3 regions of the Novosphingobium kalidii genome follow, and region 1 is predicted to be linked to each of the others. Evidence: predicted binding sites of a transcription regulator. Region 1 holds the regulator's gene; each other region holds the start of a gene.

Region 1 (10,195 bases):
TGCTGGCGAACTTCCTCAAGCTCTGCGGCGTCGAGACGCGCCTGCCGGCATGATGACCGTTATGCCCCCCACCATCGCCGAAACCGAGGCGCTGTTTGGGCGCATGCTCGACGGCGAGATGAGCGACGAGCAAGTCACCGAGGCGCTCCTCGCCATGTCCAACCGCGGGGAAACCGCTGAGGATATCGCTGGCGCCGTCCTTGCCATGCGCGCCCGGATGATCCCGGTGGCCGCGCCGGCAAATGCCATCGACGTTTGCGGCACGGGTGGTGATGGCCAGCACAGCCTCAACGTCTCCACAGCCGTGGCCATCGTCGTCGCAGCCTGCGGCGTGCCGGTCGCCAAGCATGGCAACCGTGCCGCATCGTCGAAGGCAGGTGGCGCCGATACACTGGAAGCGCTCGGGCTCGATCTCACCCGCGCCAGCGACCTCGCGGAAGAGACGCTGGCCGATATCGGCATTGCGTTCCTGTTCGCGCAGAAGCATCATCCCGCGCTGGCTCACCTCGCTCCGGTCCGCAAGGCCATCGGCAAGCGCACGATCTTCAATCTGACCGGCCCGATGTGCAATCCCGGCCGCGTCACGCGCCAACTCGTGGGAGTGGCGAATCCGGTCTACGTCCCGATCTATCGCGATGCGATGGCAATGGTCGGCTGCGGAGCGGCAATGGTCGTGGGCGGCGAGGAAGGCCTGGACGAGCTTTCGATCGACGGCCCCAGCGTTGTCGCCACAATCAACTGCGGTAACGTTCCTGAGCGGATCACGCCTGCCGACGCCGGCCTCCCGACGCATCCGCTCGATGCGCTGCGTGGCGGTGACGCGAACTACAACGCGGCTGCCCTGCGCCGCCTGCTGAGCGGCGATCTGGGGGCATATCGTGATGCCGTCCTGCTCAACTCCGCCGCTGCGCTCGTCCTTGCTGGAGAAGCCAGCGACTTGCGCGATGGTGCCGAGGAAGCCGCCGAAGTGATCGACAAGGGCCTTGCCAAGGCCCTGCTCGACTGCTGGATCGCGGCCACTTCGAAGTAACGAGATGTCCGACAAGCTCATAGAAATCTGCGCTACAAAGCGCGAGGAAGTCGTCGCTCGCAAGGGCGACGCCACGGAAGCGGACCTCGACGCCCGCGCCAGCGAGCAGACGCCTCCACGAGGCTTCCGCAAGGCCCTGGAAGCAAAAGCCGCGCATGGGTTCGCGCTGATTGCTGAAATCAAGAAAGCGTCGCCGTCCAAGGGGTTGATCCGAGCCGACTTCCGTCCCGGTGAGCACGCGCTGGCGTATCAACTGGGTGGCGCGGCCTGCCTGTCCGTGCTCACCGATGCACCTTATTTCCAAGGCCACGAAGACTTCCTGATGGATGCGCGGGCTGCCTGCGATCTGCCTGTCCTGCGCAAGGACTTCATGGTCGATCCCTGGCAAGTCGCCGAAGCACGTGCAATCGGTGCCGACGCGATCCTGATCATCGTCGCCGCGCTCGATGACAATCAGATGGTCGAGATTGAGGCTGCCGCGCTTGAGCGTGGCATGGACGTGCTCGTCGAGGTTCACAACGAAGATGAGATGGCACGCGCGAGCCGCCTGAAATCACGCCTGATCGGCGTGAACAATCGCGACCTCAAACGCTTCGTAACCGATCTTGCGGTTACCGAGCGGCTTGCTCCCCTCGCGCCTGAGGGCACGCTCCTGGTCAGCGAAAGCGGCATCAACTCGCACGCGGATCTTCAGCGCCTTTCCGCTTGCGGAGCGCGCACGTTCCTTGTGGGGGAAAGCCTCATGCGCCAGCCCGACGTGGAACAGGCGACGCGGGCCCTCCTCTTCGCCTGATCCTCGGCGCATCCGCAGAGAGCTTGTCTCTCTGTCCTACAACGATCGGCTCTGGCATGACGGCGTGATGGCCCAATTTCAGCAGCACGTCTCGGAACCATTCGCTCACCACTCCAGAAAGCGCGGGATTTTCCTTTCCAGGACACCGGCAATTGCGGCAACCTGCGCCGCATGAGCAAATCCCTTTCCCACATCGACGCCGAAGGCACGGCCCGCATGGTCGACGTCGGCGCCAAGGCCGAGACCCAGCGGCTCGCCGTCGCCTCCGGCCGCGTCCGCATGAGCCCCGAGGCGCTCGCAGCCATCCGAGCAGGGAATGCGCCGAAAGGTGATGTGCTCGGCACGGCACGGATCGCCGGCATCATGGCCGCAAAGCGCACCGGAGATCTGATCCCGATGTGTCATCCCCTGGTGATCGACGCGGTTAACGTCGACTTTGCTTTCGAGGGGGACGCCGTTCGCGCCACCGCCACCGCTTCGCTCACGGGCAAGACCGGAGTCGAGATGGAGGCGGTCACCGCCACAGCCATCGCGCTGGTCACCATTTACGACATGGCAAAAGCGCTCGACAAGGCGATGGTGATCGAGGACGTGCGCCTGATCGAGAAGCGCGGCGGCAAGTCCGGCCACTGGCGGGCGGACGAGGCATGATGCGCGAACCACCGCTCCAGCTGGAAGAGGCGCAGGCTCGCCTTCTCGCCCTCGTCGAACCGCTGCAGATCGAGCGAGTCGATATCGACGGTGCGCTTGGCCGCTATCTCGCCGAGCCGCTGCGGGCCCGGCGCACGCAGCCTCCTGCAGCGCTCTCTGCCATGGATGGCTACGCCGTGTCCGAGGGCGATCTTACCGGGCCTTGGCAAGTCGTCGGAGAGAGTGCCGCAGGCCACCCCTTCGAGGGGACCATCAGTTCGGGCCAAGCGGTGCGGATGTCGACCGGTGCGCGCCTTCCGGCGGACGCCGCTTGCGTCATCCTGCAGGAAGATCTCGCGCGAGATCAGGATCGGCTGACACTGACGGGCGAGCCGCCGTCGCCAGCGCACAAGCACATCCGTCCTTGCGGCCTGGATTTCCGCGACGGTGATGAAGTGCTGCCGATCGGCACGCGACTTGGCCCTGCACAACTGGCACTGGCAATCAGTGCCGGGCACCGGCACTTGCCGGTGCGCCGTGCGCCGTCCGTGCTGGTTATGGACAGCGGAGACGAGCTCGCCTCTGACCCAGAGGTCTGCTTGGAGCATCAGATCCCCGCAAGCAACGCCGCCATGCTTGCCGCCATGGCTCGGGCGCTGCCTTGCGAGGTTCAACGCGTTGGCCCCGTGCCCGATTCGATGGAGGCGCTTGCGGAAGCGCTCTCCCAAGGCGCGGATGCAGACGTGATCGTCACCAGTGGTGGTGCATCGGTCGGCGATCACGACTTGGTGAAGCCGGCGCTCGAGGCTTGGGGTGCAAAGCTCGGGTTCTGGCGCGTGGCGATCAAGCCGGGCAAGCCCATCATTGTCGCCACGCGTGAGCATGGCGGCAAACGGCAGATCATTCTTGGCCTCCCGGGAAATCCAGTCTCAAGCCACGTGACCGCTTACTTGTTCATGCTGCCGCTGCTGCGGGCGCTGCTCGGCGCCGCTCGCCCTCTCCCTCGCACGCTGAGACTAAGGCTCGGGGCTCCGCTGCCCAGCAATGGTGGGCGGCGTTGTTTCGTGCGGGCCACTTGGGACGGCGAAGTCGTCTGTGCGCAATCCATTCAGGACAGCAGTGCATTGGCATCCCTCGCGGCGAGCAACGTGCTGATCGACCGGACCGCGAATGCACCCGAGGCTCTCGCCGGCGAAGACGTCGACGCGTTCTGGATCGAGAATGGCGGAATTGCTTGACGGGCGACTTCTTGTTGCTTACTTGTTCGCTAATTGTTCACGACAAGAACGCCTGAGGAGGCGCCGAACATGTTGACGCGCAAGCAGCACGAATTGCTCCGTTTCATCCAGGCCCGCCTGGAAGAAACCGGCATCTCCCCCAGCTTCGAGGAGATGAAGGAGGCGCTGGACCTGAAGTCCAAGTCGGGCGTGCATCGCTTGATCTCCGCGCTGGAAGAACGCGGCTTCATTCGCCGGCTGCCGAACCGCGCCCGAGCGCTTGAGGTCCTCAAAGAGCCTGAGAACGCAGCACCTCGCACCGCGGCCAAGCGTGCCGCCAACAGCAATGAAGCGCCTCGCGCGCAGCCGCCCGTTCCCTCTCCAGCCAATGACGTGATCGAGATCCCGCTTCACGGACGCATCGCCGCAGGCGTTCCGATCGAGGCACTGGAAGGCCAGGCATCGCTTTCTGTTCCGGCAGCGCTCCTGGGCTCAGGCGAGCACTATGCGCTTGAAGTCTCCGGCGACTCCATGATCGAGGCGGGCATTCTGGATGGCGACTTCGCGTTGGTGAAGCGCACCAGCACTGCGCGTGATGGCGAGATCGTCGTGGCGCTTGTTCGGGGCGAGGAAGCCACCCTCAAGTACTTGCGTCGCGAGGATGGCATGGTGCGGCTCGATCCCGCTAACGCGGCTTACGAGGCGCAGGTCTACTCGCCAGGAGAGATCGAGGTGCAAGGCAAGCTTGCAGGATTGCTGCGCCGCTATCACTGATCGATTAGGGCGCAGCTGAAGCAGAAGCGCTTACCGCGGGGCGCGAGGGCTGTCTGTCCTCGGCCCCTCGCCACCACCCGTGCCGACCTTCGCTGTCCGCGACGCTGCTAACGCGGGCGTTTGCAAGATCGATGGCGAGACCGCCCGTGTGCTGGAGAAGCCTGCGATCGACCTTGAGCCACCGGGGCCGGCAACTCCGCGGTAGCCAGCGGTCGGAGATCACCAGGTCCACACGCTCGCAAGCGGCGGCCAGGGCGCGTTCCGGCACGGCATCGCGGCTTCGCGTCAGCAGGAGCTGCCAATCTCGCTCGCCGCGCGTCAAGGTTATGACACAGGTGTCACGATTACAGTCCGCGCCAGGAAGGCTGACTAGAGACGTCGGTGTGCCGCTCATGCCTGCGATCTCAACCAGATTGTCCCTAACAAAATCGCTGCGGCTGGGGCGAAGGACGAACAGAGCGTCCGCCTCCTTCGACAGCAAGCCCACGTGGCGGCCGTCGCCCGAGATGAGCAGGTCCGGCGGCCGAGCCGTGGCTACAAGCACAGCCCCAAGCACCGCCGGTGCCAAGCCGAACCAGCGCACTTTACCGGACCACAGACCGAACCAGAGGCCGCCGCCAATGAACAGAGCAAACGCCGTTCCCGCCATCGCAGGGATGACCGTCACGGCGCCGGGCCGGCTGGCTACCCAGTGCGCAAGACCATTCAACCCGGCGATCGCATGGCCCGCTATCCACCAGGCTGGCGCTCCCATGCTCACTAGATCAAGCAGCAAGCCGCATAGAACCGAGGGCATGATCACCAGCGTGGTGAGCGGGATCGCGACCACATTGGCGAAGGCGCCGTAGATCCCCGCCCGGTGGAAGTGATAAAGGCCGATCGGCATCAGAGCGAACTCGATCACGAAGCCAGTCAGCAACACGAGCGCGAGGTGTCTCAGCGCCCGGACACCCAAGCCCTCCTCTCGTGGTGTCAGGAACCGGCGGACCGGCCCGGCGCCTGACAAGGCTATAATCGCAAGCACAGCGGCGAAGCTCATCTGGAAGCTGGGACCGGCAACGGCCTCGGGCCAGAGCAACATGACGAGAAACGCCGCCACGGCCAGCATACGCAGCGACAAGGGCTCGCGCCCGAGCGCAAGCGCCATCAACACAAGCAGTGCGCCGATGCACGAGCGCACCGTCGGCACCTGAGCGCCGGTCAGCAGGGTGTAGCCAACACCCGCAAAGGCGCCGAAACCTGCGCCCACGACCGGTAGCCGTACTCGCAAGGCCAACCACGGCCACAGCGCCAGAAGCCGGAGGCTGACGAAGTAGACCGCGCCGATTACCGCGCTGACGTGAAGTCCGCTGATCGAGAGCAGGTGCGCGAGGCCCGCGTCCCGCATCGCCTGTGCGTCGGCTCCGACGATCCCGCCCACATCGCCGGTGGCGAGCGCTGCTGCGATGCCGGCCTGCCGGTGCTCCAGTTGCTCCCGAATATGGCTGGAAATTCTCCGGCTCGCGCTACCCAGCCAAGGCGCGGCACCGCCCTCGTCCACGATCTTCGGCGCTTCGAGTGCTGTGCCCGTCGCGGCCAGCCCCTTGAACCAAGCGGTACGTGCGAAGTTGTAGGCGCCCGGCAGCATCGGGGGCGCGGGCGGCATCAACCGGGCGCGGAACCGCACCACCTGACCGGCATGGAGGCCATCGGCGCTCCCAATTGCGTCGGCCAGATTGATCCGGACGCGAATGGCGCGTTCGCCACCCGGCTCACGCGTGGCAAGTACAAGCCGGCTGCGGGCCTGAGCTGGCTGGGTTTCCACGGCGAGCACTGTCCCCGTCAGAGTCGCCACCCCCGGTGCGGCAATGGGGGCCGCGCCAACAAAGTGCGAGCGGGCCCATACCGAACCGCAGCCGGCTGCGACCACCAGAGGCACGACAATCCCGCTTAGCCGCAGATAGGGATAACGCCCGTAGGAGCCCAGAGCGGCAGCGAACCCGGCAGACAGCCCTCCGCACGCAACCATAAGCGCCAGCCAGTAACCGGGGGCCGGCAATGCGAACCAGACCGCGATGCCCGCACCGAATGCAACTGCCAGCCATGGCATACGATCGAACCCGGCATCGCCAAGAAATCGCTCGACTGCGGCCAACCCTCTCGACAAGCGGCGCGCACTGTTCCATGGCCCATGTTGCAGTGCAGCGCCCCCGGGCGCGGCGGGCGGCAGGATATCTCGGCGCGCGGCTCGGGTGGCCATGTGCGCATTGGACAGGAAGGACAAGGCGATGGCAAGCGGCAGCTTAGCGGAGGCGACGCAAGGCGGAGCTCCAGCTGGCGCTCGTCCCGTGGTCACACGGTTTGCGCCTTCGCCCACCGGCTATCTTCATATCGGCGGCGCACGCACCGCTCTCTTCAACTGGCTCTATGCACGTCATCACGGCGGGAAATACCTCCTTCGCGTCGAGGATACCGATCGCGCCCGCTCGACTGAGCCGGCGATCGGCGCCATCTTCGACGGGCTCTCATGGCTCGGTTTGGAAGGCGATGAAGAAGCTGTCTTCCAGTTCGCGCGCTCTGACCGCCACGCGGAAGTTGCCCGCAAGCTGATCGAAGCCGGTCACGCCTACCGGTGCTACATGACGCAGGAGGAGCTCGCCGCTCACCGCGCGAAAGCGCAGGAAGAGCGCCGCCCCTTCCGGCTCGCAAGCCCCTGGCGCGATGCGGATGCGGCAACTTGGCCGGCCGCCGAACCATTCGTCGTGCGCATCAAGGCGCCGCGTGAGGGCGAGACGGTGATCGACGATCTCGTCCAGGGCACTGTGACGGTGCGCAACGAAGAGATCGACGATTTCGTTCTCCTGCGTTCGGACGGCACGCCCACTTACATGCTTGCCGTTGTGGTTGACGACCACGACATGGGCGTCACGCATGTGATCCGCGGTGACGATCACCTCAATAATGCGTTCCGCCAGCTTGCGATCATCGACGCGATGAGTGCGATCGAGGGTTGGGGGCGTCCCATCTACGGGCACGTTCCGCTGATTCATGGCGCGGACGGTGCAAAGCTTTCGAAGCGGCATGGTGCCTTGGGCGTCGATTCGTACCGGGACGAACTTGGCATCCTGCCAGAAGCGCTGTTCAACTATCTCTTGCGTCTGGGCTGGGGCCACGGCGATGACGAGATCATCGCTCGCGAACAGGCGGTCGCCTGGTTCGACATCGCGCATGTGGGCAAGTCGCCCTCGCGTTTCGATCTCGCCAAGCTCCAAAACCTCAATGGCCATTACTTGCGCGAGGCGGACGACGGGCGCCTCGCTTCCCTCGTTGCGCAGCGCATAGACGGCGCGGCCAATCTCGCCCTTCTCGAGCAGGCGATGCCCGTGCTGAAAGTGCGCGCCAAGGACCTGAACGAGCTGGCGGAAGGCGCCGCGTTCCTGTTCGCGACGCGGCCGCTAGCGCTGACCGAAAAGGCTGCAGCGCTCCTGACTGAGGAAGCGCGTACGCGCCTCGCTTCCATGCATGAGCGCCTCAGTGGGGAGGCGAACTGGACGGCCGAGAGTCTGGAAACCAGTCTCAAGGCAATGGCCGAGGATCTGGGTATAGGCCTTGGCAAACTCGCACAGCCCTTGCGGGCTGCCCTGACGGGTCAGACGACCTCGCCGGGGATCTTTGATGTTTTGGTTCTGCTCGGACGGGAAGAGAGCCTCGCGCGGATTGGCGCGCAGGTTGCCGCTCCTGCCGGGTCGCAAGTCTAGGGAGAATAAGCACTTGGCAAACCAGGCAAAGCTCAACGCAGCGGGCAAGGACTTCGATTTCCCCGTCCTTCAGGGCAGTGTCGGCCCCGAGGTCATCGACATCCGCAAGCTCTACGCCCAGACCGGGAAGTTCACCTTCGATCCCGGTTTCACCTCGACGGCGTCGTGCGAATCGGCACTGACCTACATCGATGGCGACGAGGGCGTACTGCTCCATCGTGGTTATCCCATCGGTCAGTTGGCCGAGCACTCCAGCTTCATGGAAGTCAGCTATCTCCTGCTGAATGGGGAACTGCCCAGCAAGGACGAGCTCGACACCTTCAGCTACACCATTAGCCGCCACACGATGCTGCATGAGCAGCTCGCAACGTTCTATCGCGGCTTCCGTCGCGACGCGCATCCGATGGCGATCATGTGCGGCGTGGTCGGCGCACTCTCCGCGTTCTACCACGATTCCACGGACATCGCGGACCCTGAGCATCGCAAGATCAGCTCGCATCGCCTGATCGCCAAGATGCCGACGATCGCAGCCATGGCGTACAAGTACGCGGTAGGGCAGCCCTTCCTCTACCCCGACAACAACCTGAGCTACACCGGCAACTTCCTGCGCATGACCTTCGGCGTGCCTGCTGAAGAGTATGAGGTAATCCCGGCGGTCGAGAAGGCCATGGACCGCATCTTCATTCTGCACGCGGATCACGAGCAGAACGCCTCGACTTCGACTGTGCGCCTCGCCGGTTCCTCGGGCGCCAACCCCTTCGCCTGCATCGCAGCAGGCATCGCATGCCTCTGGGGCCCTGCTCATGGCGGCGCCAATGAAGCGGCGCTCAACATGCTGAAGGAAATCGGCACGCCCGATCGCATTCCGCACTACATCGAGCGCGCGAAGGACAAGAACGATCCGTTCCGCCTGATGGGCTTTGGCCACCGCGTCTACAAGAACTACGACCCACGCGCGACTGTGATGCAGTCGACCGTGCGCGAAGTGTTCGAGGCGCTGAAGGTTACCGATCCGTTGTTCGAAACCGCGTTACGGCTGGAAGAGATCGCGCTCAACGATCCCTACTTTGTCGAGAAGAAGCTTTTCCCGAACGTGGACTTCTATTCGGGAATCATCCTTTCCGCGATCGGCTTCCCAACCACAATGTTCACGGTGCTCTTTGCGTTGGCCCGCACCGTAGGCTGGGTGGCGCAGTGGAACGAGATGATCAGCGATCCCGGCCAGAAGATCGGTCGTCCGCGTCAGCTCTACACGGGTCCGACGCAGCGCGACTACGTGCCGCTCGACAAGCGCTGATCATAGCAACACGAGACGATTGGAAGGGCTCCGGTGCAAACCGGGGCCTTTCTCATTTCAGGACACTGGGAAAAGGGGGAAGCTGTCGGAGCGCCTCAGGCGGGGACGAGCAGCCAGATAGCACCTGCGAGCACCACTGTGACGGTCACCAAGGACCACGTCATGATGCGGATACGAACAGGTCCGAGTTCGGAAACCGTGTGGGGTTGAAGACGCCCGACTATCCGGCATGCACGACGCTGTGCCGAGAAGAAGATCAGGATAGCGATCACGAAGAAGCCAGTGGCAATCCCTTTCGCCACCCATGCAGGCTCGAGCGAGCGGAACAAGGCGTTAAGGCCGAGGCCGATACCCACCGCCGCCATGCCTGTCCTTACCCAACCGGCATAGGACCGCTCATGGGCTAGCACCGTGCGATCCTCTGCCAGGTCGGTGCGATCTTCCGCCAGCGTCTCTTTGTTCTCCGCCATCGCTCTATCGTCCAGAAATCACAACAACACGAACGAAGCTTTGCAGAGTGCGGGGCATAATCTCTAAAGAGATGAGAATGCGCTTTTGTTTCCGGCAGCCGCCGGTACCGCACAGTCTACGCGGCATAAACCGTTCGAACATGGGGCGATGAAAGCGAAGTCAGGGATGGCTATATGGGCGCGCGAAGCACCTGTCCGCTGAACTGCCGCACCCCGCTGCAAGAACAAGCGACACCTGAGGAACAAC
Region 2 (10,195 bases), on a different contig from region 1:
GTCCCTTCCAGCAAACGGCGTCGAACCTGCCGGTCGACCGTCGCAAGGGAACGTGCGCGCTTGCCCCGTACGCAGGGCACGACATGACGCCCCTTGCGCGGTTTCCCGGCAAGGCAGTGCTGTCGTTGCACGAGGGGCGACCCTGCTTGTGGCGAGGGCCCTCGAACACCCGGTGCACCCTGCCCGGATGAAGAACGACTGCGTCAGGTAGGTCTCCTGGCTTGCGGGTCAGCACCGTTCCGGCCGCCTTCTCAGAACTGGGAAGTCCCAATGGCGAAATGGCCGGATGGCTCACCGCTTACAGTTGCAGGGGCAGCCCGGGGCTTTCACCCGAGTTCCCTTTTGATCCCTTCGCAGGGAACCTGTCGCGGCGCGGCCCCTATCCCGGACATACGCTGCATGCAAGTGGCTGAAGCTTGCCGCTCGCCGAGACATGGCTTATCGCGGCTCGCGTATCGGGTGCCCGAAGGGGCTTAATCGGGAAGTCTGGGGCTGGCGGCGTTGTCCGCTGGAGACCAGCACTGCTCCCGCAACTGTGACCGGTGAGCGCATCGCCACGATGCCATTGGGAGGCTTACTCCCGAGAAGGCGGCGACCAGCGTGTTTGATCCGGAAGTCAGGAAACCGGCCTGATGCCGTCGTTCCTTCGCGCGGGCGGGATGAACCGAGCGAACGAGGGGCTCGCACAATGCGGGCAAGACCCTTGGCGGACGACATTCGTGTGTCGCGTCGAAGGGGAGCCGTACGTTATGTCCAAACGCTGACCTGCTAGAGACGGCAGCTGTCGCTTTGCCTTGCTTCCTTCACGTGATCGCGCGCCAGCTGCGGGCGCGCTCTTCCACAGCCCTGACCGGAGACCCTCTATGGACCGTCGTCTTTCCTTGCAGTCGCCGCGCTTCGAGCTGGCGACATTCGCCACGCTCGCCGCCGTCATGCTCATCACCCGCACGCACTCGCTCAGCCATGTGGTGCATCTGCCCGACACCAGCCTCGCGAGCTTCTTCGTGCTTGGATACTTCGTGCGGCGTCCAATGGCCTTCGCGGGGCTGTTTGCCCTCGGCTTCGCCATAGATGTCGTGAAGATCTACGTTCTCGGCGGCTCCGGCTTCTGCTTCACGCCCGCATACTGGATGCTGCTTCCCGCCTACGGAGTGATGTGGTTCGCGGGTCGCTTCGTGGCCGAGCGCTTGGGTGAGCGGCTCTCCGCACTTTTCGCCGCGGCCGCGCTGCTGGTAATCTCCGCATTCGTCTCCAATCTCTTCTCCAGCGGCGGGTTCTACTTCCTCGGCGGCCGCTACCCGGATCCGACCATTGCCGAGTTCCTGCCCCGGATTCAGCGCTACTTCCCCGGCACTTTGCTGGCGACCTTGCTCTGGTCAGGCGTTGCCGCCGTGCTCTATGCCGCGCTCATCACCGCTCGTCCGGGTTTGCGCGACGGGGCTGCAAAGTGAGCGAGGAGGCAGACCTCACTCAAGAGGAACGCAGACACGAGGAACGCAGCCGCAAGCACAAGGCTGTCGTCGATGCTCGCATCGCCGCCGCCAAAGTCGACAAGGGCTTGGTGCTGGTCCTCACCGGGAACGGGAAAGGCAAGTCTTCGAGCGCCTTCGGCATGGTCGCGCGCTCGCTAGGCTACGGGCGCACGGCGGCGGTGTTTCAGTTCATCAAGAGCAAGGAAGATGTGGGTGAACGCGCCTTTCTTGCTCGCCAGCCCGGCGTAAGCTGGGAGAACTGCGGCGAAGGCTTCACCTGGGAGACGCAGAATCGCCGGCGCGATATCGCTATGGCGCAAGCCGGGTGGGAGAAGGCCAAGCTCGCTCTTGCCGACCCGGAGGTCTCGTTAGTGGTTCTTGATGAGCTGACGTACCTCATCAACTATCGGTATCTCTCGCTGGATGAAGTGCTGCCGCCGATCCGCGATCGGCCGCCCATGCAGCACGTCGTCATCACGGGCAGAGCAGCGCATGACGAACTGATCGCGCTTGCCGATACCGTCAGTACCATCCGCGATGAGAAACACGCCTTTCGTGCCGGCGTGCGCGCACAAATCGGTATCGACTTGTAAGCCTCACATCCTGTCGGAGTCAGCAAAGATGCGGAGACAAGGATAACACTGCTTCACTTTAGCAAAAGCGGGAATCACGCGGCGTCTCTTTTCGATTCTTTCTCGAATACCGCCAGGGCGCTCGATCAGGAATGAACGACGGGTTGTCGTTCGCGGCTGGATGCGCTTATCAGGCACAGCGTTTCGATCACTCGCGCGGACCTGCTTCTGCGCACTTCAGCAATGGGCCCGATATGACGACACAAACAATGTATGAACGCCTGCTCGATCTTTTCCAGGCAGAAGGGGTCGATACGCTGTTCGGCATACCGGACCCGAGCTTTTTCGGACTGTTCGTCGAAGCCGAAAAGCGCGGCATGCGGGTCGTTTCACCGCACCACGAGGAAGCCATGGCTCTCACAGCCGACGGTTACTACCGGATGACGGGCAAGATCCCCGTGCTGTGCGTCAACAAAGGCCCTGGCGTCGGCAACATCGCGGCAGGCGCCAATTTCCTGCTCAAGGAGAACGTCCCCGCGATCTTCCTCATGGCGCAGCGCCAGCGCTTCTACGAACAGCGCGTCCGCCGCGGCAAGATGCAGTACATGAGCCAGCCGCCGCTGTTCGAGAACGCGGTGAAATACACAGGCGTTATCGAGTATCCCGGCCAGACCGACGAGATCGTGCAGGAAGCATTCCGCAAGGCCCTGACCGGCGTGCCCGGACCCACCTACGTCGAACTGCCGCTCGGCGTAATGCAGGCCAAGTTCGACGGTTCTCCCGTCCTCACCCCCAATCGCTATCGCCTGGTGCGCCAGCGTGCGGATGATGTGTCGGTTGCCGAAGCGGTCGCACTGCTGAAGGACGCGAAGAACCCGGTCCTGCTCTACGGGCAGGGCGTTTTCGTCAGCCGCGCGCATGCGATCGCGACAGAGCTGGCAGCAAAGCTGAACTGCCCGATTCTCCAGTCCAACGCTGTAGAGGCAGTCCTGCCCGGCATGGACGACCGCACCTTTGCCTACAGCTCGGAGGCAGGGGCGCAGATTGCCTCGAACTCCGACGTGGTGCTGGCAATCGGCACCGAGTTGGGCGAGGCGCTCAACTATGGCCGTGGTCATGCCTGGAAGGAAGGCAACCAGAACCGCAAGTGGATCTATGTCGAGCGTGACGCCACCGCCATCGGCGTCAACCGGCCCATCGATGTGCCGCTGGTCGGCGATCTGCGCGACATCATGCCACAACTCAACGATGCTTTGGGCGACCTGAAGCGCGAACCCGCTGCGAAGCTGGCCGAGTGGAAGAAGACCCGTGACGACGTCAAGCAGGCGCTTATGGATACGGTGCCGACAACCTCGCAGCCCATCCACACCGGGCGCCTCGCGATCGAGGCCACGAAAGCGTTGCCGGAGGACACGATCCTGGTGCGTGATGGCGGCGCGGCGAGCATGTGGTTCTCCGCTCTTCTGCAGTGGACCCCGCGCGATTCCATGTGGAGCTCCAACTGGGGCGCAATCGGAAACGGTCTGCCCATGGCTCTGGGCGCGCAGCTCGCGGTCGGGGACAAGCGCCGGGTCGCATTGTTGACGGGCGACTCCGCCTTCCTGTTCCACATCTCGGAGCTGGAAACCGCGGTGCGCAAGAACTTGCCGCTCCTCTGCATCGTCGCGGTCGACCATGCGTGGGGCATCGAGGCTGCGTCCTACAAGGCGAACCTGGGTGAGAATACATCCACGCCTGAAGCCCGCTGGGGGAACGAAGTTCGCCTCGACCTTACGGCCGCAAGCTTCGGCGCGCATGGCGAATACGTCACCAAGCTTGAGGAGATCGCGCCTGCCATCGAGCGCGCGCTCGCTTCCGGCAAGCCGGCCGTGATCCACGTGGAAGTCGATCGGGAAGCGAACAGCACCTTCAAGGGAATTCCGGGCTTCCTGGAGTTCCGCAACTGGTTCGGCGAAGAAGGCGACTTCCTCGGCGTGCCCGGTGCAGCACCTGCGGCCTCATCCGGCGGCGGCTCGACTGAGAACAGCAGCGGATATTGAGTTAGCGTTTCCATCGCTTGGAAGCATGGAAGGGGAGGAGCGCCAGTCGGTGCTCCTCCCCTTTCGTTTTTCCGATGAGGCAAATTTGCCTGTGGGTTGGCGCACCTCACCCCCGGCACACGCTTGACGCGCAACCCAATTCATTGGAACATAAAGGGAACAAGTGAGTCGATTCTGATCTGTGCCTGTCCAATCATCTGCCCTGCCCCGGTCTCCGGCCGAGATGCTTTCCGTCCTGCGCGCCGAGCTGTCGGCCACACAGGCTGAGCGCGGCCCTGCCCTCGGCTTCGGTCTGCCCGAGATCGACGAGAAGCTTGCCGACCATGGCCTTGATACAGGTGGGCTGCATGAGGTGGCGGCGGCGTCAGCCAGCCTCAACGATGATGCCGCCGCAACTCTGTTCGTAGCAGGAATAGCTGCCAGATTGAGCGAGCAGCCGGGCTGCACCGTGTTGTGGACCGCGACCACGTTCGACCTCTATGCGCCGGGTCTGGAGCAAGTCGGCCTCGGCCCTGACAAAGTTCTCTACGGTCAGGGCCGCAAGGACGCCGAAGTCCTTGCTCTCGCCGAAGACGCACTGCGCGATGGATCGCTCGCCTGCGTGGTTGCCGAAGTGAAATCGGCTGACATGACCGCGACCCGCCGCCTGCAACTCGCAGCTTCCGATGGCCAGACGCCGATGCTGCTCTATCGGCGCCACCGATCGCGCGAGCGCTGCCCGCTCAGCACGCCCTCCTCGGCGATGACACGCTGGCGGATCGGCTGCCTCGCCTCCGAGCATCTGCCTTGGCCCGGTGTCGGGCGGCCCCGCTGGCAGGTCGAGCTGGTGCGCCAGCGCAACGGCCAATCCTTCACTCTCGAACTGGAGGCGTGCGATGCACAGGGTCGCCTCGCTCTTCCTGCCGCAGCTGTCGATCGAACGGCTGCGCAGGAACGAGCGGCCAGCCACGCCGCCTGAAGTACGCCTGGCGCCCGAGCCGCGCTTCCCGCCGCCCATTGACGACGATCCCGGTGCCTGCTCGGTTCCGAGAGGCGGAGGCTGGCGTCCGGGCGCGCGTTGGGCCCGCGACGAAGCGCTTGGTCGCAGGCCGTCCCAGTCGGACCTCGATGCCTTGCCGGCACACCAGCGGCCGACCATGCGCGAGATGGGCCGCCGCAGCGAACATGCCGAGCATCCCTTCAAGGCCATGCCTGCCGACGATGGCAAGGCCACCGCAGTCGCTGCGTTGCCGACAAGGTCTGCGCTATGGGACCGTCCGACTGTCCTCATCACGCGCATCAGCCAGCGCGATGTGATCACTGCCGCTTGCCCCCTTGCCCTGGAGCTGGGCCTTCGTCCCGGCATGGCGGCCGCTCATGCACGCGCGCTCGTCGCTAGCCTCAGGGTTTGCGATGCCGAACCCGATGCGGACCAGGCCTTTCTGGACCGCCTCGCGCTCCACGCAGCTCGCCACTGGACGCCAACCGCCTGCGTCTCGGGTCCAGACGGCCTGTGGTTCGATCTCACCGGCACGACACATCTGTTCGGCGGCGAGGAGCGCTTCTGCCGCCGCTTGCTCGCGTTCCTGAGACGGCTTGGTTTCACCGCCTGCATCGCGGTCGCGGGCACCCTGGGCACGGCGCATGCACTCGCCCGCTTCAGCGGCAAGGCCGTCACTCTCCTCGGTGTCGGCGAGGAAGCCCAGGCCATCGCCGACCTCCCGCTCGCCGCGCTTCGTCTCGAACCGGAGGCGCTTGTCGCGGCCGCAAGGTTCGGGCTGGAGCGGGTCGCCGATCTCTATTCCATGCCACGCGGACCGCTCGCGCGCCGGTTGGGCCTGCGGACTGTCGAACGGCTCGACCAGGCGCGGGGGAGCCTTGCCGAGCCGATCATTCCCGTCGTGCCCACCGATGCCCCACGGGTGACGCGCCGCTTGCTCGAACCCATCGGCACGCCTGAGAGCATCGCGCACGTGATTGGCGATCTCGTCGATGATCTCGTGGCGCACCTGCGCACGCGCGGCCTGGGTGCGCGCACCGTCCTGCTGACTGCAGATCGCGTCGACGGAGAGGCTCAGCGCCTGGGCGTAGGGGCTTCTCGCGCGACGCGCGACGACCGGCACCTGAAGCGCATGTTTGCCCTAAAGATGGCCGAACTCGATCCCGGGATGGGGATCGAGGCGATGCACCTCACGGTTCCGCACCACGAACCGCTGGGCGCACAGGCGGCGGGCGTGCTGATCGAGACCTCCAGCAAGATGCGCGACATTGCGCCGCTGATCGATCAACTCGGCACCCGCGCTGGCGCTTCCGCCCTCTTCCGCATGTCATCGCGCCAAAGCGATGTGCCGGAACGCGCGATGATGCGGGTGCCGCCGCTTATCGTCCCCCAGGGATGGCCCGCCTGGAAGCGGCCGGTGCGCTTGCTGAAACGGCCCGAGACGCTCTCCAACGTGGTGGCGCTGCTGCCCGACCATCCGCCCCGCCGTTTCACCTGGCGCCGGTGCGACTACCGCGTCGTCGCCGGCGACGGCCCGGAGCGCGTGCATGGCGAGTGGTGGCGCAACGCTCGCGAGATGTGGGCGGTGCGGGACTACTTCCGAGTCGAGGCGGAAGGGGGGTTACGCTTCTGGCTGTTCCGCCGGGGGGATGGCGTCGAACCGTCCACCGGGGATCTCAGCTGGTACATGCACGGGGTGTTCGGCTGATGGCGACTTATGTCGAGCTGCAAGTCACCAGCCACTTCTCCTTCCTGCGCGGCGCATCGTCGCCTGAAGAGCTGTTCGCAGCGGCAGCGCTGCTCGGGCACAAGGCGCTCGGTCTGGCGGACTGGAACTCTGTCGCCGGTATCGTGCGCGGATGGGAGGGGCAGAAGGCCACGGGGTGCCGGATGATCGCCGGCACGCGTGTGTGCCTGACCGACGGGCGCGTGCTGCTGCTCTATCCTTCCAACCGCGCCGCCTGGTCGCGGCTTACGCGCCTGCTCTCGATCGGCAAGGCGCGCGGCGGCAAGGGCCGGTGCGTTCTGGACTGGGCCGATGTCGCCGCTCATTCCGAAGACATGGTCGGCATCCTCGTGCCGGACATGCCCGATGAGGCCACGGCCACGCATCTGCGCGATATCCACGATGTGTTCGGCGTGCGGGGATATTGCGCGCTCTCGCTGCGGCGCCGTCCCGACGATGCCGAGCGCCTGCACCGGCTAAACGGCCTGGCCCGCAAGACCGGCATAGGCAGCGTCGCGACAGGCGACGTACTCTATCACAGCCCTGATCGGCGACCGCTGCAGGATGTGGTCAGCGCCATCCGCGAGAAGTGCACGATCGACGAGCTGGGATTCCGGCGCGAGCGGTTCATGGACCGCGATCTGAAGTCTCCGGAGGAAATGGAGCGCCGCTTCGCCGCCTTTCCCGATGCCGTGGAAGCCAGCGCTGAGATTGCGCGTGCCTGCACCTTCGATCTGGGCGAGATCCAGTACCAGTACCCTTACGAGGAGGTGATGGAAGGCCGAACCGCGCAAGAGGCGCTGGCCACGCTCACCCAAGACGCGGCAGCGGCGAAATTTCCTGGTGGCGTACCGGCTTCGTATCGCCAACAGATCGACCATGAGCTCGGACTGATCGACCAGCTGGGCTACGCCCCCTATTTCCTGACCGTCCATTCCATCGTCGCCGAGAGCCGCCGCCGTGGCATCCTGTGCCAGGGGCGCGGATCGGCGGCGAACAGCTGCGTCTGCTATCTGCTCGGCATCACTTCGATTGATCCCATCCACCACCAGCTGCTGTTCGAGCGCTTCGTTTCGGGAGAGCGCAAGGAGCCGCCCGACATCGACGTCGATTTCGAGCATGAGCGACGCGAGGACATCATCCAGTGGATCTACGAGACGTACGGACGCGACCGCTCGGCGCTAACCGCCGTCGTCACCCGTTATCGCACGCGCGGAGCCGTCGCCGAAGTCGGCAAGGCCTTGGGCCTCCCGCGTGACCTCACCAAGATGCTGACCGGCCTCGTCTGGGGCTGGAGCATGGACGGCATCCCGCAAGAGCAGATCGAAAGCCTCAACCTCAATGCCGAAGACCATCGGCTGAAGCTGACGCTGGAACTGGCTCGCCAGCTCATCGGCACGCCCAGGCATTTGTCCCAGCATCCCGGCGGCTTCGTGCTCACGCAGGACCGGCTCGACGATCTCGTCCCGATCGAGCCGGCCCGCATGGAGGACCGTCAGATCATCGAGTGGGACAAGGACGATATCGACGCGCTCAAGTTCATGAAAGTCGATGTCCTGGGCCTCGGCATGCTGGGCTGCATGAACCGCGCCTTCAACTTGCTGGAGCAGAAAGAGGGCATCAAGGTGACGATGGCGGATCTTCAGCACGATGATCCCGAAGTCTACGCCATGATCCAGAAGGCCGACACGCTGGGCACTTTCCAGATCGAGTCTCGCGCGCAGATGTCGATGCTGCCGCGCATGAAGCCCAAGGAGTTCTACGATCTCGTCATCCAGATCGCGATCGTGCGCCCCGGACCGATCCAGGGCGATATGGTCCACCCGTATCTTCGCCGCCGCGAAGGCAAGGAGAAGGCCGAATATCCCCGTCCCGAACTCCGCGATGTCCTGGGAAAGACGCTGGGCGTGCCGCTTTTTCAGGAGCAGGCCATGAAAGTCGCCATCGTTGGGGCCGGGTTCACGGCGCAAGAGGCTGACCAGCTTCGCCGCGCGATGGCCACGTTCAAGCTCACGGGCGGAGTCAGCCACTTCTACGACAAGCTGGTGGGCGGGATGGTCTCGCGCGGATACCCTGGGGATTTCGCCGAACGGACGTTCAAGCAGATCGAGGGTTTTGGAAGCTACGGCTTCCCCGAAAGCCACGCCGCATCGTTCGCCAAGATCGCTTACGCCTCCTGCTGGATGAAGTATCACCATCCCGACGTCTTCTGCGCGGCCCTGCTCAATGCGCAGCCCATGGGCTTCTACGCCCCCGCACAAGTCGTCCGCGATGCACGCGACCATGGCGTGGAGGTGCGGCCCGTCTCGGTAAACCACAGTCACTGGGACTGCACTCTGGAACCCGGCCGGGGCCGCTACAGGGCGGTGCGCCTTGGCTTGCGGCAGGTTCGCGGCCTGGCCAATATCCATGGTGCGACGATCGTCGCCGCACGCGGGCCGGGTACTTACGACAGCGTCGAGGAAGTCTGGCGCCGCGCGGGCGTCCCGCGTGCCGCCATCGAGCGGCTGGCCGAGGCCGATGCCTTCCACTGCATTGCCGAGGATCGCCGCCAGGGCCTCTGGAAGGTGAAGGGTTTGGGCGAAGCGCCGCTCCCCCTCTTCGCAGCAGCCGATGCGCGTGAGGGCGGTTTCTTGCCCGAGGGCCTGGAGCCAGCCGTGGCGCTCCAGGCGATGGGCGCCGGACGCGAGGTGGTGGAGGACTATCGCTCGCTGCAGCTCTCGCTGCGCGGCCACCCGGTGCAATTCCTACGCGGTAAACTTGATGCCATGGGCATCGTCCGTTGCGCCGATCTCCCGTCGATCCGTGACGGCCGCAATGTCGAAGTGGCCGGCGTCATTCTCGTGCGCCAGCGTCCCGGCTCGGCCAAGGGCGTGCTCTTCGTGACGATCGAGGACGAGAGCGGCGTCGCCCAGGGCATTCTCTGGCAAAAGACGTTCGAAGCCTACCGGCGCCAGATCATGTCAGCTTCGATGATCGCGATGCGCGGACGTCTTCAGAAGGAAGGCGAGGTCATCCACATTATTTGCGACCGGATCGCCGACCATGATGCCATGCTGCGCTCGATCGGGCGCATGGACTTCGCAGTAACGCCGGGGCGCGGCGACGGCGCCTCTCACGCCAGTGGTCCCGATCCCCGCGACCCTCACTTTCCGAGAGGCCGCACGCTTGCCTCTCCGCCGTTCGGCAACTTGCAAGGGGCGGAAGATATCGTGCCTATCCGCAGCCATGACTTTCATTGAAGCATGGCCGGCGGCCTACAGCGGGATCGCCTCGCCCCCTTCGAGCCGGTGCGAGCAGCCCAACGCGATTGGATCGTCTTCGTCTGAAAGCGCCGCAACGGTTCGCCAACCGATCGCGCGCTGACGAGCCGCAATCACCGGGTCGTGACCGGCAGGCAGGAAAAG
Region 3 (10,195 bases), on a different contig from region 1:
AGGCGGCCGGCATCACCTATGAGCACCGCCTGATCGACGACATGGTCGCGTCCGCTCTCAAGTGGTCGGGCAAGTTCGTCTGGGCTTGCAAGAACTACGACGGCGACGTGCAGTCCGACACAGTGGCGCAGGGCTTCGGCTCCCTTGGCCTGATGACCTCGGTCCTGATGGCGCCTGACGGCAAGACCGTCGAAGCCGAGGCTGCACACGGCACAGTGACGCGCCACTACCGCCAGCACCAGCAGGGCAAGGCGACCTCGACCAACCCGATCGCCTCGATCTTCGCTTGGACTCGCGGCCTAATGTACCGCGGCAAGTTCGACGATACTCCGCAAGTCGTGAAGTTCGCCGAGACGATCGAGCGCATCTGCATTGAGACCGTCGAGAGCGGCAAGATGACCAAGGACCTCGCTCTGCTGATTGGCCCGGATCAGTCATGGATGACCACCGAGCAGTTCTTCGAGGAAATCGTGAAGAACCTCGAAACCGAGATGGCAAGCTGGGCGTAAGCTAAACCAGTTCCCCTCCATCGGCGTGAAACTAACAATCTCGCGCCGATGGAGGGAACAGCCTTGGGACTCACTCAGTCCCCGCAGTGATGAGCCGAAAACGCGGCACCACCACAAATAGCGCCCGCAGCATTCTACCCGAACCTTGGCGCGTTTACCGATTCTGCTGCACTCGACAGTGACAACGGCACCCATGCTGCCATAGTGGCTAGCGCATGGCCGCCAGCACCGAACTCTACACACCCGTTATGTCAGACGCCCTCGTCATTCTGGGCGCGGCTGGTGCAGTGATCCCGATCTTCGCGAGGTTCCGGATCACACCGGTGATCGGGTTCATCCTGATCGGGCTGCTCGTCGGCCCCTATGGATTGGGCAAGCTCGTACCCGAGCACCCATGGCTCTATCACGTCACGATATCCGATCCCGACCGGCTCGACATTTTCGCTGAGTTCGGAATTATTCTGCTGCTCTTCTCCATCGGACTCGAACTCTCGTTCGGGCGCCTTTGGCAAATGCGTCAGCAAGTCTTTGGCTTGGGTTCACTCGAGCTGTTGGGCATCGGTGCTGCTTTGGCGGCTATCCTTACGGGATTGGGGCAGTCCCCCACTGCCGGCCTCGCGCTCGGCGCAGCGCTGGCGCTCTCATCGACCGCCCTTGTTCTCAGGATCACGAACAGAGCCACGCCAGTGGGACGCGCGGCGCTCGCCATGCTCCTATTCGAAGACATGGCGCTTGTCCCGATCATCTTCGTGCTTGGCGCGCTCGGCCCCGCCGCGCAAGACAGCATGGATGGACTGATGAGCACGCTCGCCACAGGTACCGCTGTCATCCTCGGGCTGCTCGTCATCGGGCGCTACATGCTGCCGCCACTTTTCGCGCAAGCCGCACGCACCAAGAGCCCTGAGCTGTTCCTTGCAGCGTCGCTCCTTGTCGTCATTCTCGCTTCGCTGGCGACCGCCGCCGCGGGCCTGTCACCGATCGTGGGTGCACTCATCGCGGGATTGCTCATCGCCGAGACCGAATACCACGGCGAAGTCGAGAACATCCTCGAGCCGTTCAAGGGCTTGGCTCTCGGCATCTTCCTGATCACGGTGGGCATGAGCATCGATCTGGCCGTCGTGGCGGGCGACATCTTGAAAATCCTGCTGGCGACTTGCGGTGTGATCGCGCTCAAAGCGACCGTCACCGCTGCTCTCCTTCGCATGATGGGCGCTCGGCGCGGGACTGCGGCCGAAACGGGCATTCTCATGGCCAGCCCCTCGGAGACGACGCTTATTGTCCTTTCGGCTGCCGCTGCGGCTCAACTGATTGAGCCTTCTACGGAACAGTTCTGGCAGATCGTCACTGCCCTCGGCCTTACCGTGACGCCTCTGCTGGCGATGGTTGGCCGCTACATGGCGGGACGCGTCGATACCATTGAGCCACAACAGAGGCTCCCCGACGAGCAAGAGCCTCGGGCCGTGATCGTGGGCTTCGGACGCGTGGGGCAGCTCGTCGCTGATATGCTTGCTGCCCACGGAAAACCCTATGTGGCTGTCGATGCGGACGCCGATCTCGTCACGGAAGGCAGGCGCCTCGGTTACGCCGTGACGTTCGGCGACGCCGCGCGCGGCAACGCCATTGCGCGTCTCAACCTTGAACAAGCGACCGCTGTCATCCTGACAATGGACGAGCCAGTTTCGGCGCAACGCCTCGTGCGCAATCTGCGCGCATCCTACCCTGATCTGCCGATCATCGTCCGCGCTCGCGACACCACGCATGCGGCTGCATTGTATCAGGCGGGAGCCAGCCAGGCTGTTCCGGAGACGCTGGAGAGTTCACTCCAACTGTCGGAAGCCGTCCTTGTCGACCTCGGGGTCTCCATGGGCCCGGTCATTGCCTCAATTCATGAGAAACGAGACCAGTTGCGGGAACAGCTCATGGAAGAGGGCGGGCTCACTGAGAAGCCCAGCCTCAAGAGTTCATCGCTACACGACCGGTCAGCCTGAATAAAGCCGAGCAGCAGCTCCGGAGGTCGACCGCCTACTCCGTCATGAGGGCCTTGATCGCCGAAAGGGCTTCTGCCCCTTTGGACCCATCCGGGCCACCACCCTGCGCCATATCAGGGCGTCCGCCGCCACCTTTGCCGCCCAGCGCCTCTACGCCTTTCCGCACGAGTTCAACGGCACTGACACGGCCGATGAGATCATCCGTAACTGCCGCGGCAATGCTAGCTTTACCATCGTTGACCGCGACGATCGCGGCTACACCCGAGCCGAGCCGCTGCTTCGCCTGATCCAGCAGCCCTCGCAGTTCCTTGGGATCGAACCCTTCCAACACCTGACCCGAGAACTTGATGCCTCCAACGTCCTCGTCCACAGTATCGGCATTCGCGTTCGCGCCGCCTCCAGAGAGGGCCAGGGCACGCTTGGCCTCCGCCAGTTCCCGCTCCAGCCTGCGCCGCTCTTCCAACAGCGCGGCCACTCGACCTTCGACATCTTCCGGAGTGGTGCGCAACAAGCCGGCCGCGTTCTTCAGTGCCTCTTCGCGCTGCACGAGCCAACGCCGTGCGCCTTCGCCAGTGAGTGCCTCGATCCGGCGCACGCCTGAAGAGACTGCACTCTCGGCCACGATGCGGAATACGCCTATGTCCCCAGTCGCGTTGACGTGGGTGCCACCGCACAGCTCAACGGAGTAGTTCCGGCTGCCGGTCTGACGGCCCATTGCAAGCACGCGCACTTCGTCGCCGTACTTTTCGCCGAACAGCGCCATAGCTCCGGCTGCGATCGCGTCGTCGGGGCTCATAAGCCGAGTCGTGACGCTCTCGTTATGGCGGATTTCGGCATTCACTTCCGCTTCAATCGCCGCGATGTCCTCGTCAGTGAGCGCCTTGGTATGGGAAAAGTCGAACCGCAGACGTTCGGCCGCAACCAGCGACCCCTTCTGAGTCACGTGATCGCCGAGACGGTGCCGCAGAGCAGCATGCAGTAGGTGCGTGGCTGAGTGGTTGGCGCGAACGGCATCGCGGCGTTCGCCATCGACCACCAACTGTACGGTATCGCCGACCGCGACCCGGCCCACTTCCACTTTGCCGTGCATCGCGTGAAGACGACCCAGTGGCTTAGAAGTGTCACTCACGGCGACCTTGAGCTCGCCAGCCGTAGCACCCGGTGCAGTCACAATAAGACCCGCATCCCCGACCTGACCACCGCTTTCACCATAGAATGGCGTCTGGTTCGTCAGCACCACAAGTTCCTCGCCCGCCTCGGCGAAAGCCACTTCCTTGCCGTCGCGAACAAGTGCGACGACGCGCCCCTCGCCTTGAGTCGAGTTATAGCCTGTGAACTCGGTGGCACCTTCGCGCTCGGCGATGTCGAACCAGATCTCGTTGTCGGCTGACTGACCAGAGCCCTTCCAGGCCGCACGCGCCGCGGCCTTTTGCTGTGCCATCGCCGCATCGAACCCGGTCCGATCTACCGCGATCCCACGCGAACGCAGAGCGTCCTCAGTAAGGTCATAGGGGAAACCGTAGGTGTCGTAGAGACGAAACGCGGTGTCGCCGGGCAGTTCAGCACCCTCGTCCATTCCCGCTGTAGCTTCGTCAAGCAATCGCAAGCCGTTGGAAAGCGTGCGGCGGAACTGAATCTCCTCGCGCTCAAGCGTCTCTTCGATCATCGGCTGTGCGCGGCCAAGTTCCGGGTAGGCTTGCCCCATTTCCGCGACGAGAGCTGGCACCAGGCGGTGCATCAGCGGATCGTGCGTTCCGAGCAGGTGAGCATGGCGCATGGCGCGGCGCATGATGCGGCGAAGCACATAGCCTCGGCCCTCGTTGGAAGGGAGCACACCATCCGCTAGAAGGAACCCGCTCGACCGCAGATGATCCGCTATAACGCGATGGCTAGCGCGCTGCGCGCCTGCCGCAGGAACACTGGTGAGACTTTCCGAGGCTGCGATCAGCGCCTTGAACGTGTCCGTGTCGTAGTTGTCGTGCACGCCCTGCATGACGGCCGCAACCCGCTCAAGACCCATGCCTGTATCTATTGAGGGACGGGGAAGATCGCCGACGATTTCGCCTGCAGCCTGCTCGAACTGCATGAAGACCAAGTTCCAGATTTCGACGAAACGATCGCCGTCCTCGTCTGGCGATCCCGGTGGACCACCAGGAATCTGAGGACCGTGGTCGTAGAATATCTCGGAACAAGGGCCGCAGGGGCCATCGTCTCCCATCGCCCAGAAGTTATCCTTCGTGGCGATGCGAATGATCCGCTCTTCGGGCAGGCCGGCGATCTTCTTCCAGAGCGCGAACGCCTCGTCGTCGGTGTGGTACACCGTCGCAAGGAGCTTTTCGGCAGGCAGACCCCAGACTCTTGTCAGAAGAGTCCAAGCGTGGGTTATCGCCTGCTCCTTAAAGTAATCACCAAAGGAGAAGTTACCCAGCATTTCAAAGAAGGTATGATGCCGGGCCGTGTAACCGACGTTGTCGAGATCGTTGTGCTTCCCGCCCGCGCGAACGCATTTTTGCGACGACGTGGCGCGCGGAGTTTCGCGCGACTCAAGGCCCGTAAAAACGTTCTTGAAAGGAACCATTCCTGCGTTGACGAACATCAACGTGGGATCGTTATAAGGGACCAGCGGCGCGGAGGGCACCACGTCGTGCCCCTGCGTGCCGAAGTATTCGAGAAAAGAGCGGCGGATTTCGTTAGTCGAGCGCATGGTGGTGCGGATAAACCGGCCTCATTCATGCGGCAAGCGCGAACGCACGATCAGCGTAATCGGACGCACCACCGCACCACAAAAAAACCTGCTCAGCCTTTCCCAAGCTTTGAAAGGAGAGCCGCTTTGTCTTGAAACGGAGCTTTTCTCGGGACGCTGGCGATCTTCTTGGCCATGTAGGCCGCCAACGCCCTGAAAACTTAGATGTCGTCTTCCTCTGAAGGTCCAGCCATCATTTCCTCTGCCAGACCTTCTGTCTTTGCACGAATGGCCTTCTCGAGCCTGTCGCAGATTTCAGGATTAGCCTTCAGATAGGTCTTGGAGTTTTCACGCCCCTGACCAATCCGGATCGAGTCGTAGCTGAACCAGGCACCTGATTTCTCGACGATACCGGCCTTAACTCCCAAGTCGAGAATCTCGCCGATCTTCGACACACCTTCGCCGTACATGATGTCGAACTCGACTTGCTTGAATGGCGGCGCGACCTTGTTCTTCACCACCTTCACGCGAGTGGCGTTACCGATGATCTCGTCTCGGTCCTTGATCTGACCGGTGCGACGGATGTCGAGGCGAACCGAGGCATAGAACTTGAGTGCATTGCCGCCCGTGGTCGTCTCCGGGTTGCCGTACATCACGCCGATCTTCATCCGCAGCTGGTTGATAAAGATCACCATACAGCGCGATCGGCTGATTGAGCCGGTGAGCTTACGCAGTGATTGGCTCATCAAGCGGGCCTGAAGGCCCACGTGGCTGTCACCCATCTCACCTTCGATTTCCGCCCGCGGGACCAACGCGGCAACGGAGTCCACCACCAGTACGTCAATCGCGTTCGACCGCACCAGCGTATCAGTAATCTCCAGCGCCTGCTCGCCCGTATCAGGCTGGGAGACAATCAGCTCATCAATGTTTACGCCCAGCTTCTTTGCATAGACCGGGTCGAGCGCGTGCTCTGCATCGATGAAGGCAGCGGTGCCGCCTACCTTTTGCGCTTCTGCAATACAGTGCAGTGCCAGCGTTGTTTTGCCGGAGCTTTCCGGCCCATAAATTTCGATTACACGACCGCGCGGCAGACCGCCTACGCCCAACGCGATGTCCAGCCCGAGCGAGCCGGTGGAGATCGCCTCCACTTGCATCGCCTCCTTGGAGCCCAGCTTCATCGCGCTGCCCTTGCCGAAAGCACGGTCAATCTGTGCGAGCGCCGCTTCAAGGGCCTTTTGCCGGTCCATTGCGTCCTTTTCCTTGCCTTCCTGGATCAGCTTGAGCTGAGCAGCCATGTCACTTTCCCTTCGCTACCTGGCTGACCGGAAAGGTCAACGTCACCAGCCTCATGTATCCCATTTGTTCTTTAAGAACAAGAGGCGAACATTGTCTTCCGTCAAGATCGACCACTCGCCTGAAAAGCCTGCTGTTCTGCTCGCTTGCGACGTCCCGGTCCACCAAAGCACAGCTGCCGCTGGGAACATCGGCGGGTCCTGCATTTCCACAGCTTCGTCGCCGCTGGGGCGCGGCTTCGCTTCAGGATTGCCGCTGCTTTGTTTGCGCCAGGATGTCGCCGACCTTCTCCGACAGTTGTTGGACCGAAAAGGGCTTCGGCATAAACCAAGAGTGCGTGAGCCCGATCTCCTTGCGCAGTTGCTCTTCAGCATAGCCGGACATGAACAGCACCGGCAGGACGGGCGCGAGCTCTCGGATGCTGCGTGCCATTGCCGGCCCGTCCATCGTGGGCATGACGACGTCGCTGACCACAAGATCGAAGCTGCCTCCCTGCTTCACGAGCTCCAGCCCTTCCTCCCCGTCACGCGCGGAGGTGACCTGATATCCCTGGCGAATGAGTGCGCGTTCAGCAACGACTCGCACCGGATCCTCGTCTTCGACAAGAAGGATACGACCTCCGCCTGCCCACTGGCGGGGAGCCTCGATCGCCTTGACGGGCGTTCGTTGTGAGCCTGGGGTCCCGTGCTCCACCGGCAGGTAGACCTTGAAGGTCGTTCCTTTGCCGACTTCGCTGTCTGCGAAGATGAAACCGCCGGATTGCTTCACGATGCCGTAGACTGTCGAAAGTCCGAGTCCGGTGCCCTTCCCCTGCTCCTTAGTGGTGAAAAAAGGTTCGAAGATCTTGCCGAGATGCTCGGGCGGAATACCGCTGCCGGTGTCTCCCACACAAAGTGCGGTATAATCCCCCACCGGAATGATGTCGTTGCGCATGGCTCGCACGTCGGCGGCGCTGACGCGCATCGTTGACAAAGTGAGCCGCCCCGAGCCGTCTCCCCGGGACTGCATTGCGTCGCGCGCGTTGACCGCCAAGTTGACGATGACTTGCTCGAGCTGTGTCGGGTCCGCGCGCACGGGCCCCAGATCCCGGTCATGAGTGACGACAAGCTGGATCTTCTCGCCAATCAGCCGCCGAAGCATCTGCGACACGTCGGCCACAATGTCTGGAACTTGCAGGATCTCAGGACGCAGCGTCTGCTGACGCGAGAAAGCCAGCAACTGCCGAGTCAACGATGCGGCACGATTCGAGTTCGCCCGGATCTGCTGGATATCATCGTAGTCCGAGTCGCCCGGAGTGTGCCGCATCAGCATCAGGTCGCAGGTCCCGAGGATTGCCGTCAGCACATTGTTGAAGTCATGCGCGACGCCGCCAGCCAGCTGGCCGACCGCCTGCATCTTCGTGGCCTGCGCCACCTGCCGCTTAAGGCGGGTTTCCTCGGACGAATCGGTCAGTCCCAAAAGCACAGCTGCTTCTCCCAGCCCTCGGACGCCCGCAAGGCTGAGTGACACAGGGTCGTCGGGCTGCGCTGCCAGGCGGACGGCGATGTCTCCTGCGGCTGCAGAGCCGTGGCCGAATCGCCGGATCGATTCAGAGAGCGTGCGCTTGTCCTCTTTTACCACAAGATCGGTGGGGTACGTCGGAGGTTGCTGCCCTTCGCGCCCCGCCGCGCGCATGAAAGCTGGATTGGCGAACAAGAGCCGCCCGTCGCGATCCGCCATCGCAAGGCCCAGCGGCAATTGGCCCAACAAGGCCTCCAGATGCGGCACGGCCGCTCCGGTGGTTTCGCCCGCCCCGATACCCAGCCCGGCATCGACCACTAGTATGAGTGAGGGAATCGTCAGCGGATCTGGTCGAACCGCCGCATCGGGATCCGCGATGGGCACGTGATAGAGCATCAGCGGCGTCGCGCGCTGCCCATCACGAGCCCACACAAGGCGGTCGCCCTCCTCCTGCCTCAGCATGCTGACGAAATCCTGCCCCACGAGGTCTGCCTGAGGATCACCCGCAGCGCGCTCGGCAAAGCCGATGCTGGTTGCGCGGATCTGACCGTCGGGCTCCACGACTGCCGCAGCGATGCCGGCCTGGGACAGAGCAAGCCCGAATTTGCCCTCAAGGTGCGTAGTGAGCTCGGAGAGAGGGTCTCCTTTGAACTGCGCAGTGAAGCGCCAAACGAGGAAGTCCTCCCCCCGTCCGGCTCGCTGAGCTTCCGTCGACCAACGGTGGGGCCCGAACGCCCCATCTTCTTCGGCGCTCGCCAGCGTAAGTTGCGCATTGCCATCGCGCCACGCGACGCGCACTGCATCTGCCAGCCGTTCTCGCGAGGCATCGTCTACCGGAAGTCGGGGCGGCGCGCTGGCAGCGCCGAACCAAGTTTCGAAAAGAGAGTTGGCGCATACCAGGCGCCCAGCGCGATCCGTGATAGCAATGGCGGTGTCCGGGCGCTCGACCGCGGCAACCGTAACCGACCAGTCCGGCGCGGCGAGTTCCTCTACGAGCGTAGGCGCACGCCTCCGTCCCGCCGTGAGCGCGACGGCACCAAGTGCAAGCACCGCCGCGAAGTAAGCAGACACGACGATGGGATCGTTCGTCACCAGCCAGACAATCCCGGCGCTGACGGCGAGTGCCAACCCTAACACGAGGAGGTCGCGGCCCTCACGAGTTGGAGCCGCTGCGTTGTTCATGCGGCGCCCCCTGGCGGGTCTAGGCCCTGGCCACGAGCCGGCCGAAGTTGCCGAGCTTTGTTTTTGCGTCCGATCCACCCGCGCCAGAACCACACCGCGAGGAGGTACCCTAATGCAGCGCTTCCAACCGAGAGGATCGAGAGCCCCACCACGAGGGATGGCGCGGCATCGGACAGAAGCCAGTACAGCCATTCATGCGCGCTGGCGCCGCGTTCATAAAGCGCATGGAACGTCGAAAGATCGGCGTGATAGCCCATGCGATTTCCAAGCCAGATCGCGGCGGCAAGTATCAGGGGAGTCGTTCCCGGATTGGATAGGAAGGTCATGGCCGCAGCCAACGGAATGTTTCCCCGCACCGGCACGCACATCAGAGCGGCACCTATAATCTGAATGCCGGGTATCAGCGCGAAGATGCCGACAAGAAGCCCAACTGCAACGCCGCGCGGTACAGAGCGGCGCGTGAAGCGAAAGAGATCCTGCCTCCGCGCGAGAGGTGCAGTGAATCGGTTTGCTGCCAATTGCTCGTGCGTCGGCATTTGCGCGTGAAACCATCGCGACAAGCGGGAAGACAGCGTGCTCATCCGTGGTCTCGCAAGATCCTCGCTTGTTCGCGCTTCCAATCGCGCTCCTTGATCGTGTTTCGCTTGTCGGCGGCATTCTTGCCGCGTGCAAGCGCGAGTTCGACCTTTGCGCGGCCACGGCCATTGAAATAGACCGACAATGGAACGAGTGTCATTCCCTTGCGCTCAACTGCTCCTTGCAAACGCGCAATCTCGCGCTCGTGCAACAGCAGCTTTCGCGGTCGTTTCGGCTCATGATTGTAGCGGTTCCCGTGGCTGAACTCCGGCACGTTCGAGTTGACGAGCCAACACTCGCCACCCCGAACTTCCGCGTAGGCTTCAGCGATGGAACCTTCGCCGAAGCGCAGAGACTTCACTTCGGTGCCGGTGAGCGCGATGCCAGCCTCGAAGGTATCCTCGATGTGGTAGTCAAAGCGGGCGCGGCGGTTCTCCGCCACACTCTTCACTTTATCGAACGTT

The links. The regulator LexA, encoded in region 1, represses DNA repair genes until DNA is damaged. The targets are predictions, from matches to a motif close to GTTCCNCNCTTGTTCT.
Region 2: a site for LexA is predicted at 4,229-4,244, ahead of ABVV53_RS02430 (ImuA family protein). Genes of this name have one in related genera too.
Region 3: a site for LexA is predicted at 6,550-6,565, ahead of recA (recombinase RecA). Genes of this name have one in related genera too.

Annotation. Positions count from the first base shown of each region.
Region 1 is NZ_JBEWLY010000023.1:64,080-74,274, reverse strand. It holds gene ABVV53_RS14210 (anthranilate synthase component II) at 1-53, shown strand, start outside; gene trpD (anthranilate phosphoribosyltransferase) at 53-1,030, shown strand; gene trpC (indole-3-glycerol phosphate synthase TrpC) at 1,035-1,823, shown strand; gene moaC (cyclic pyranopterin monophosphate synthase MoaC) at 1,995-2,474, shown strand; gene ABVV53_RS14190 (molybdopterin molybdotransferase MoeA) at 2,471-3,691, shown strand; gene lexA (transcriptional repressor LexA) at 3,761-4,444, shown strand; gene ABVV53_RS14180 (ComEC/Rec2 family competence protein) at 4,449-6,683, opposite strand; gene gltX (glutamate--tRNA ligase) at 6,712-8,181, shown strand; gene ABVV53_RS14170 (citrate synthase) at 8,195-9,478, shown strand; gene ABVV53_RS14165 (YidH family protein) at 9,574-9,948, opposite strand.
Region 2 is NZ_JBEWLY010000007.1:115,893-126,087, reverse strand. It holds cobalamin riboswitch at 190-381, opposite strand; cobalamin riboswitch at 441-647, shown strand; gene ABVV53_RS02445 (hypothetical protein) at 864-1,451, shown strand; gene cobO (cob(I)yrinic acid a,c-diamide adenosyltransferase) at 1,448-2,065, shown strand; gene ABVV53_RS02435 (thiamine pyrophosphate-binding protein) at 2,299-4,083, shown strand; gene ABVV53_RS02430 (ImuA family protein) at 4,265-5,041, shown strand; gene ABVV53_RS02425 (Y-family DNA polymerase) at 4,959-6,770, shown strand; gene ABVV53_RS02420 (error-prone DNA polymerase) at 6,770-10,030, shown strand; gene ABVV53_RS02415 (ATP phosphoribosyltransferase regulatory subunit) at 10,046-10,195, opposite strand, start outside.
Region 3 is NZ_JBEWLY010000008.1:163,571-173,765, forward strand. It holds gene ABVV53_RS03955 (NADP-dependent isocitrate dehydrogenase) at 1-509, shown strand, start outside; gene ABVV53_RS03960 (cation:proton antiporter domain-containing protein) at 725-2,497, shown strand; gene alaS (alanine--tRNA ligase) at 2,532-5,201, opposite strand; gene recA (recombinase RecA) at 5,402-6,475, opposite strand; gene ABVV53_RS03975 (hybrid sensor histidine kinase/response regulator) at 6,717-9,155, opposite strand; gene ABVV53_RS03980 (DUF2062 domain-containing protein) at 9,152-9,736, opposite strand; gene smpB (SsrA-binding protein SmpB) at 9,733-10,195, opposite strand, start outside.